DNA from 2 places in the Streptomyces sp. NPDC001732 genome. Region 1 is predicted to be linked to the other one. Evidence: riboswitches for the same ligand, from Rfam matches in the RefSeq annotation. Region 1 holds a riboswitch; the other holds the start of a gene.

Region 1 (4,125 bases):
CTGCGGGCCTCACCGGCCCGATCCAAGTTCTGTCACTCTCACCTGGAGAGTGCTAACGCCAATAATTAGCACTCGACCATGGAGAGTGCAAGCGCCTTCGAAGAAGGCCCGATGAGGGATGGCGGTCGGGCGACGGGAGGGCGCAAGCGCCCCCGGAGAAGGGGCGGCGCCGGGCGACACACCGGAACGCACGGAGGTCCGTACCCCTGGGGGGTACGGACCTCCGTGCGTGAGTGGTGTCGTTGGCCGACCGCGCCGTGCTCAGCCGACGGCGAGCTTGACCATGTCCGCCTGGGGCCCCTTCTGGCCCTGCGAGATCTCGAACTCAACTCGCTGACCCTCTTCGAGGGTGCGGTACCCGTCCATCTGGATCGCGCTGTAGTGGACGAAAACATCCGCACCACCGTCGACCGCGATGAAGCCGTACCCCTTCTCCGCGTTGAACCACTTGACGGTGCCCTGAGCCATGCCTAACTCCCCTATTACTGGCCCTTGCGCGGGGCCGCACTTCGCGGTCCCGGGTCAGAACCCACCCTCCGACAGGAGAGGGTGCGTGCGCCGGAACGCGTCGACCGCGGCCGAATGTATCTGCCCAACTGCCCTCTGCAACAGGTCAATCGGACGAGAAATCTCGACAGCACCGAACGCCCGAATATGGGGAATTCATAAGGTTCCAGGGCAAGTCGGGCCAGACAAAAGTGACTTATGCCGCAGGGGGTCCGGGCACTTTGGCTGCATCTTGTCGTGGCGCGGCGCATTCTCGTATGCGGGCGGCACGGGCAGCTGGGGGGACTTCCCACACTCTACCGCGCTCAACCATGCAGAATTGCCCCCTCCGTTTCAAACCCGAAGAGGTTCGAAACCGGAGAGGGCAATTCCGTTCGGATGGGTCGGCATGCGGCCGGACGGTGTGTCAGCAGCCGCCCGCGACGGCCGGGATGATCGAGATGCCGGCGCCGTCCGGCGTGGCCGTCTCCAGACCGTTCTCGAAGCGCACGTCGTCGTCGTTGACGTACACGTTCACGAAACGGCGCAGCTTGCCCTGGTCGTCCAGGACGCGGGCGGCGATGCCCGGGTGGTTCTTCTCCAGGGACTCGATGACCTGGGAGAGGGTCGTGCCCTCCGCCGGGACCTCGGCCCGGCCGCCCGTGTAGGTGCGGAGAATGGTGGGGATGCGGACCTTGACGCTCATGATGGGGTGGCCTTCCTGGAGTCCCGGGTGGTCAGCTGGTGGCAAGGCCCGCAGCGCGGAACGCGTCCAGGCTGGGGCGGATCGTCGCGGTCGCCTGCGAGGTGGCGGCCACCGCGTCGAGGGTCTTGAGGCCGTCGCCCGTGTTGAGGACGACGGTGGTCAGCGCCGGGTCGATGACCCCGGCCTCGATGAGCTTCTTCGTCACACCGACCGTCACCCCGCCCGCCGTCTCCGCGAAGATGCCCTCGGTGCGGGCCAGCAGCTTGATGGCGTCGACGACCTGCTCGTCGTTCACGTCCTCCACCGCGCCGCCGGTGCGGCGGGCGATGTCCAGGACGTACGGGCCGTCGGCCGGGTTGCCGATCGCGAGGGACTTGGCGATGGTGTTCGGCTTCTGGGGGCGCACGACGTCGTGACCGGCCTTGAAGGCGGCGGAGACCGGGGAGCAGCCCTCGGCCTGGGCGCCGAAGATCTTGTACGGCCGGTCCTCGACGAGACCGAGCTTGATCAGCTCCTGAAGACCCTTGTCGATCTTCGTGAGCTGCGATCCGGACGCGATCGGGACGACGATCTGGTCCGGCAGCCGCCAGCCGAGCTGCTCGCAGATCTCGTACGCCAGCGTCTTGGAGCCCTCGCCGTAGTACGGGCGGAGGTTGACGTTGACGAAGCCCCAGCCCTCGCCGAGCGGGTCGCCGATGAGCTCCGAGCAGAAGCGGTTGACGTCGTCGTAGTTGCCCTCGATGCCGACCAGCTCACCGCCGTACACCGCGGCCATGACGACCTTGCCCTGCTCCAGGTCGTGCGGGATGAACACGCAGGAGCGGAAGCCCGCGCGGGCGGCGGCGGCGCCCACCGCACCGGCGAGGTTGCCGGTGGAGGAGCAGGAGAGGGTGGTGAAGCCGAAGGCGCGGGCGGCCTCGACGGCGATCGCGACGACCCGGTCCTTGAAGGAGTGCGTCGGGTTGCCGGAGTCGTCCTTGACGTACAGGCCGCCGGTGACGCCCAGCTCGCGGGCGAGGTTGTCGGCCTTGACCAGCTTGGTGAAGCCGGGGTTGATGTTGGGCTTGTCCGCGACGTCCGCGGGGACCGGCAGCAGCGGCGCGTAGCGCCAGATGTTGTTCGGGCCGGCCTCGATGCGCTTCTTCAGCTCGTCGGGGGAGCCGCTCGGCAGGTCGTACGCCACTTCGAGCGGTCCGAAACAGGACGCGCAGGCGAAGACGGGGCCGAGGTCGAAACGCTCGCCGCACTCGCGGCAGGAAAGCGCCGCGGCAGGTCCGAGGTCGACGGGGGAAACGGAGGAATCGGTGTTCGCTGCAACGGTCTGCACAGCCATGATGGCGGAGGCCCTTTCTCCTCATCTTCCTTGTGGCGCATTTCGCCACAAGACGGAATTGGCACCTTCCCCACCGTGTCCTCGCGGTCGGCAGGAGGGTTGCCGGGACTTCAACGGGCCGTTCCCTCAGTCCCTCTGGATGAGCTCTTTGGCACCGGATCTTCGATCCGGGCGTTTATTGGCAGATGGACCCCGACATGCGACGGTCATCCGCGTTGTTCAAGACTGTAACCGAAGCATCAGGCTGCCGAGACAGCCGTCCGAACCGCGAGATGGATCACATACAGGGAGTATCGACCGTGCTGGAAGAGGTCGAACGCTGGCTGGCCGGGCGTTCCTGGTCGGCCGCCGACCGTCCGTTGGAGCGTCTGCTGGCAGCCAAGGCCGGGGAACCGCGCCGCAGCAGCGTGAGCGTCGTGCTGCCCGCGCTCGACGAGGAGGCGACGGTCGGTGACATCGTCGCCACGATCCGGCGCGAGCTGATGGAGAAGGTCTCGCTGGTCGACGAGCTGGTGGTGATCGACTCCGGCTCCACGGACGCCACCTCGCAGGTGGCCCGGGAGGCCGGCGCCCGGGTGGTGCACCGCGACGCGATACTCCCCCGGATACCGGCCGTGCCCGGCAAGGGCGAGGTGCTGTGGCGGTCCCTCCTGGTCACCGGCGGCGACATCGTCTGCTTCGTCGACGCCGACCTGAAGGACTTCTCGGCGGACTTCGTCTCCGGCATCGTCGGCCCGCTGCTGACCGATCCGGACGTGCAGTTCGTGAAGGCGATGTACGACCGCCCCTTCGGGGACGGTCCCGGCGGGGCGGCGGCCCAGGGGGGCCGGGTGACCGAGCTGGTGGCCCGCCCGCTGCTCAATCTGCACTGGCCGCAGCTGGCCGGTTTCGTCCAGCCGCTGGGCGGTGAGTACGCCGTGCGCCGCTCCCTGCTCGAACAGCTGCCGTTCCCCGTCGGCTACGGAGTGGAGCTGGGACTGCTGGTCGACGCCCTGCACACGGTGGGGCTGGACGCGCTGGCCCAGGTGGACGTGGGGGTGCGCAAGCACCGGCACCAGGACGGGCAGGCACTGGGCCGAATGGCGGCGGCGATCTACCGGACCGCCCAACTACGCCTGTCCCGGGGCCACTTGGTGCGGCCCGCGCTCACCCAGTTCGAGCGCGGCGCGGACGGCTTCGTACCGCGCACCCATGCCGTGGACACCGAGGAGCGGCCCCCGATGCGGGAGATAGAGGAGTACGTTTCACGCCGCGCGGCCTGATCCGGCCCGACTTCGCACGTTTGGGCGGTTCGCGATCGGGCTAGATTCCGCAACATGGTCTCCGAGCACGATCCCAGGTCCGCTGCCCGGTCCGCCGAGCGGTCCGGCCCCCGCTCCGACACCCGGGTCCTCGTCGCGTCCAACCGCGGCCCGGTGTCGTACACCCTGGGCAAGGACGGATCGCTCGGTGCCAGACGGGGCGGCGGGGGCCTGGTCTCCGGGCTGAGCGCCGTCGAGGACAAGCTGTGGGTGTGCGCCGCGCTCGGCGACGGGGACCGGGAGGCGGTCCGGCGCGGGCTCGGCGAGCCGGGCGTACGGATGCTCGACATCGACGCGGA
Region 2 (4,125 bases), on a different contig from region 1:
TCGGCGTACGGATAGAGTGAAGACACCAGCCGCGGCCACCGAGGGAGAAAGCCAGCCGTGATCACCGCGATCGTGCTCATCAAAACCAGCGTGGACCGGATTCCCGAGATCGCCGAGTCCATCGCCGCGCTGGACAGCGTCAGCGAGGTCTTCTCGGTCACCGGTACGTACGACCTGATCGCCATGGTCCGGGTGGCCAGGCACGACGATCTGGCGGACGTCATCCCGGGCCGGATCAGCAAGATCCCCGGTGTCGAGGCGACCGACACCCACGTGGCGTTCCGTACGTACTCGCAGCACGACCTGGAGGCGGCCTTCGCCATCGGCCTCGACGCGTAGGTGCGCACCACCACCGCGTGACACTTCGGCGGGGGACGGGCCGGGCCCGTCCCCCGCCGAAGTGCTGTGTGCCGGTCAGTGCTGCGCGGTGCCCCGGTCCGGGACGCAGCGGCCGCCCTCGGTGCGGTACTTCCACTGGGCGCCCTCGCTCACCAGCTCCTTGACCGCGCGGACGAAGCGCTCGATGTGCTCGTCCGGCGTACCGGCGCCGAAGCTCACCCGGATCGCGTTGAGCGACCTCTCGCCCGGCTCGGCCTCGGGCGCGCCGCACTCGCCGACCTCCTGCGGGTCGCCGCCCAGCAGGGTGCGGACCAGGGGGTGGGCGCAGAACAGTCCGTCGCGGACGCCGATGCCGTACTCGGCGGAGAGCGCGGCGGCGAAGTGCGAGCTGTTCCAGCCCTCCACCACGAAGGAGATGACCCCGACCCGCGGGGCGTCGTCGCCGAACAGCGAGAGCACCTTCACCCGGGGGACCTCGGCGAGACCGGCCCGCACCGCGGCGACGAGGTGCTGCTCCCGGGCGACCAGCGCGTCGAAGCCCGCCTCGTTCAGCGCCCTGCAGGCGGAGGCGATGGAGTACGCGCCGATGACGTTGGGGGAACCGGCCTCGTGCCGGGCGGCCGTGGTGTGCCACTCGACGTCCACCCCGCCGTCGGGGCGGCGGGCGACCTTGCGCGAGGCGCCGCCGCCGGCCAGGTAGGGGTCGGCCTCCCGCAGCCAGTCGGCCCGGCCGGCGAGCACGCCCGACCCGAAGGGCGCGTACAGCTTGTGCCCGGAGAAGGCGACCCAGTCGACGTCCAGCTCGGCGATGTCGACGGGGTGGTGCGGGGCGAGCTGCGCGGCGTCCAGCACGATCCGGGCACCGTGCGCGTGTGCGGCGGCCGCCAGTTCCTTGACCGGCCACAGCTCGCCGGTGACGTTGGAGGCGCCGGTGACGCAGACCAGCGCGGGGCCGTGGGGATCGCGCCCGGCCAGGGCCCGCTCCAGCGTCTCGACGGCCTGGGCCGGGGTGCGCGGGGCGTTCAGGTAGGTCACCCGCGCGTCGCGCCACGGCAGCAGCGAGGCGTGGTGCTCGGTCTCGAAGACGAAGACCTGGCAGTCGGCGGGGAGCGCCGCGGCCAGCAGGTTCAGCGAGTCGGTGGTCGAGCGGGTGAAGACCACCTGGTCGTCCGCGCGGCAGCCGAGGAACTCCGCGACGGTGGCACGGCTGTTCTCGAAGAGGTCCGTGGAGAGCTGGGAGAGGTAACCGGCGCCGCGGTGGACGCTGCCGTAGTACGGGGCGTACGCGGCGACGTCGTCCCAGACGCGCTGCAGGGCGGGGGCGCTGGCGGCGTAGTCGAGGGCGGCGTACGTGACTTCGCCTCCCGTGACCAACGGAACCGTCACATCCCGGCCCAGAACCGGCAGGGAGGTACAAACCGACTTGTCGATGGCAGCGGTGGGGACAGACATGGCGAACTCCCGTAAGAGGCAGGCGAAAAGCACGCACCGGCAGACGTGCGGCAGTGCGGCGGAAGAAGAAAAAAGGTGTGCGGAAGAGGGCCGACAGGCCCTATCGCATTCGCGTGCTCACAAGAGACTCCCTAGGGACCAGGACCCCGGGGGTTGGCATTCACAGATGCCGAGGGGCCCGCGCTTGCCGCAGACCTCGCTGCCTGCGGCCTGGTCTTCACCCGGGGCACCCCGCCACGGACGGAGGGTTGCCGGACAGCGGGCCGGGGCCGTAGTCGCTGTCACTCATGACCTGCCCAGCATCTTGCCATACGCGCGGACGCGCGCAAGGCGCAGTCCAGGATCCGGACTGCGCCCCGCGTCGCGTTTCCGCCCGGTCAGGCGTTGCTGGCCGCCACCCAGCGCTCCAGCGTCCGGGCCGCGGAACCGGAGTCGATGGACTCGGCCGCCTTCGCCATCCCGGCCGCGAGCTGTTCGTTCAGCGTGGCGTCGGTCGGGTCCAGCGCCACCAGGGCCGCCGCCGAGTTGAGCAGCACGGCCTCCCGCACCGCCCCCTGCTCCCCGGCCAGCACCCGGCGGGCCACGTCCGCGTTGTACGAGGCGTCGGCGCCGCGCAGCGCCTGCGGCGGGACCAGTTCCAGGCCGACGTCGCGCGGGTCGAAGGTCTCCTCGCGCACCGTGCGGTCCCGGACCACCCAGACCCGCGAGGTCGAGGTCGTCGTCAGCTCGTCCAGGCCGTCGTCGCCGCGGACCACCAGCGCCGAGTTGCCGCGCTGGGCGAGGACGCCGGCGACGATGGGCGCCATCCGCAGGTCGGCGACGCCGACCGCCTGGGCGCGGACCCTGGCCGGGTTGGTGAGCGGCCCGAGGACGTTGAACGTGGTCGGGGCGCCGAGCTCCTTGCGGGCCCTGGCCGCGTACCGCAGGGCGGGGTGGAACTTCACCGCGAAGCAGAAGGTGATGCCCGCCTCCTCGGCGACCTCCACGACCCGCTGCGTGCTGAGCTCCAGGTTGACGCCGAGCTTCTCCAGCACGTCGGAGGAACCGCTCGCCGAGGAGGAGGCGCGGTTGCCGTGCTTGACGACCTTGGCCCCGGTGCCGGCGATGACGATCGCCGACATGGTGGAGATGTTGACCGTCTTGGCGAGGTCGCCACCGGTGCCGACGATGTCGACCGTGCGGCCGGGTACCTGGATGGTGTTGGCGTGCTCGTACATGGCGCGCACCAGGCCGGACACCTCCTGGACCGTCTCGCCCTTGGCCCGCAGGGCGACGGTGAACCCGGCGATCTGCGCGTCGCTGGCCTCGCCGCTCATGATGCGGTCCATCGCCCACGCGGTGTCGTCCTCGGTGAGGTCCTCGCCGCGCAGCAGCGGATTCAGCAGGGCGGGCCAGGAACGGTCCGCCACGCTGTCGCCGCCGATCGGGGTCACAACGTTCATGGTCCGCTCCCGGGGTCCACAGTCGGTAAAAGGATCACCTCCACCCTATCGAGCGGCAGAGGACGGCGAAGAGCCCCGTCCAACGCGTGGACGGGGCTCCTGCCGTGGCGATCAGTTCAGGCGATCAGTGGTGACCGTGGCCGCTGGTGATCTCCTTGTACTCCTCGACGGTGGGCTTGGCGATCTGGTTGTTCTCGCCGTAGTAGCCCTTGCTGAGTCGGGCGCGCAGCTTCTCCAGCAGCGACACCTTGCGCTCGACACCGTTCTCGTCGACCGTCGGGCCGATCTCGACCGGCTTGTACTGCTCGTGCGCGGTGAGCGTGTGCAGCTGCTCGGGGCCGAGCGGCTCGTGGATCTCGACGAACTCACCGTGCGGCAGGCGCTTGATGATGCCGGACTCGCGCCCGTGCAGCACCTTCTCCTTGTCGCGGCGCTGGAGGCCGAGGCAGATCCGCCGGGTGATGATGAACGCGAGGATCGGGCCCGCGAAGATGAAGATGCGGACGAACCAGGAAATGGCGTTGATCGACAGGTGGAAGTGCGTGGCCCACAGGTCGTTGCCACCGCCGATGAAGACGACGACGTACTCGGTGATCCAGGCGACGCCGAAGGCCGTCCGGGTCGGGGCGTTGCGCGGGCGGTCCAGGATGTGGTGCTCGCGCTTGTCCCCGGTGACCCAGGACTCGATGAACGGGTAGACCGCGAGGACCGCGAGGACCAGTCCGAAGGCCATCAGCGGGATGAACACGCCCAGGACGAGCGTGTGGCCCCAGAGGTTGATCTCCCAGCCGGGCATCACTCGGATCAGACCCTCGGCGAAGCCCATGTACCAGTCGGGCTGGGCGCCGGTGGACACCTGGTCCGGACGGTACGGGCCGATGTTCCAGATCGG

Evidence for each region. Region 1 has a riboswitch for S-adenosylmethionine ahead of thrC (threonine synthase). Riboswitches for the same ligand answer to the same signal wherever they lie in the genome.
Region 2: linked by a shared signal. The riboswitch ahead of ACWCXX_RS02480 (aminotransferase class V-fold PLP-dependent enzyme) and the one ahead of thrC (threonine synthase) in region 1 are both predicted to bind S-adenosylmethionine.

Annotation. Positions count from the first base shown of each region.
Region 1 covers NZ_JBSFFY010000072.1:5,448-9,572, reverse strand. Annotated here, with positions in the region: gene ACWCXX_RS35290 (cold-shock protein) at 262-468, opposite strand; gene ACWCXX_RS35285 (ubiquitin-like small modifier protein 1) at 914-1,192, opposite strand; gene thrC (threonine synthase) at 1,224-2,525, opposite strand; SAM riboswitch class I at 2,544-2,671, opposite strand; gene ACWCXX_RS35275 (glucosyl-3-phosphoglycerate synthase) at 2,825-3,787, shown strand; gene ACWCXX_RS35270 (alpha,alpha-trehalose-phosphate synthase (UDP-forming)) at 3,842-4,125, shown strand, end outside.
Region 2 covers NZ_JBSFFY010000001.1:592,892-597,016, reverse strand. Annotated here, with positions in the region: gene ACWCXX_RS02490 (rhomboid family intramembrane serine protease) at 1-61, shown strand, start outside; gene ACWCXX_RS02485 (Lrp/AsnC family transcriptional regulator) at 58-339, shown strand; gene ACWCXX_RS02480 (aminotransferase class V-fold PLP-dependent enzyme) at 415-1,791, opposite strand; SAM riboswitch class IV at 1,967-2,084, opposite strand; gene trpD (anthranilate phosphoribosyltransferase) at 2,169-3,233, opposite strand; gene qcrB (cytochrome bc1 complex cytochrome b subunit) at 3,358-4,125, opposite strand, start outside.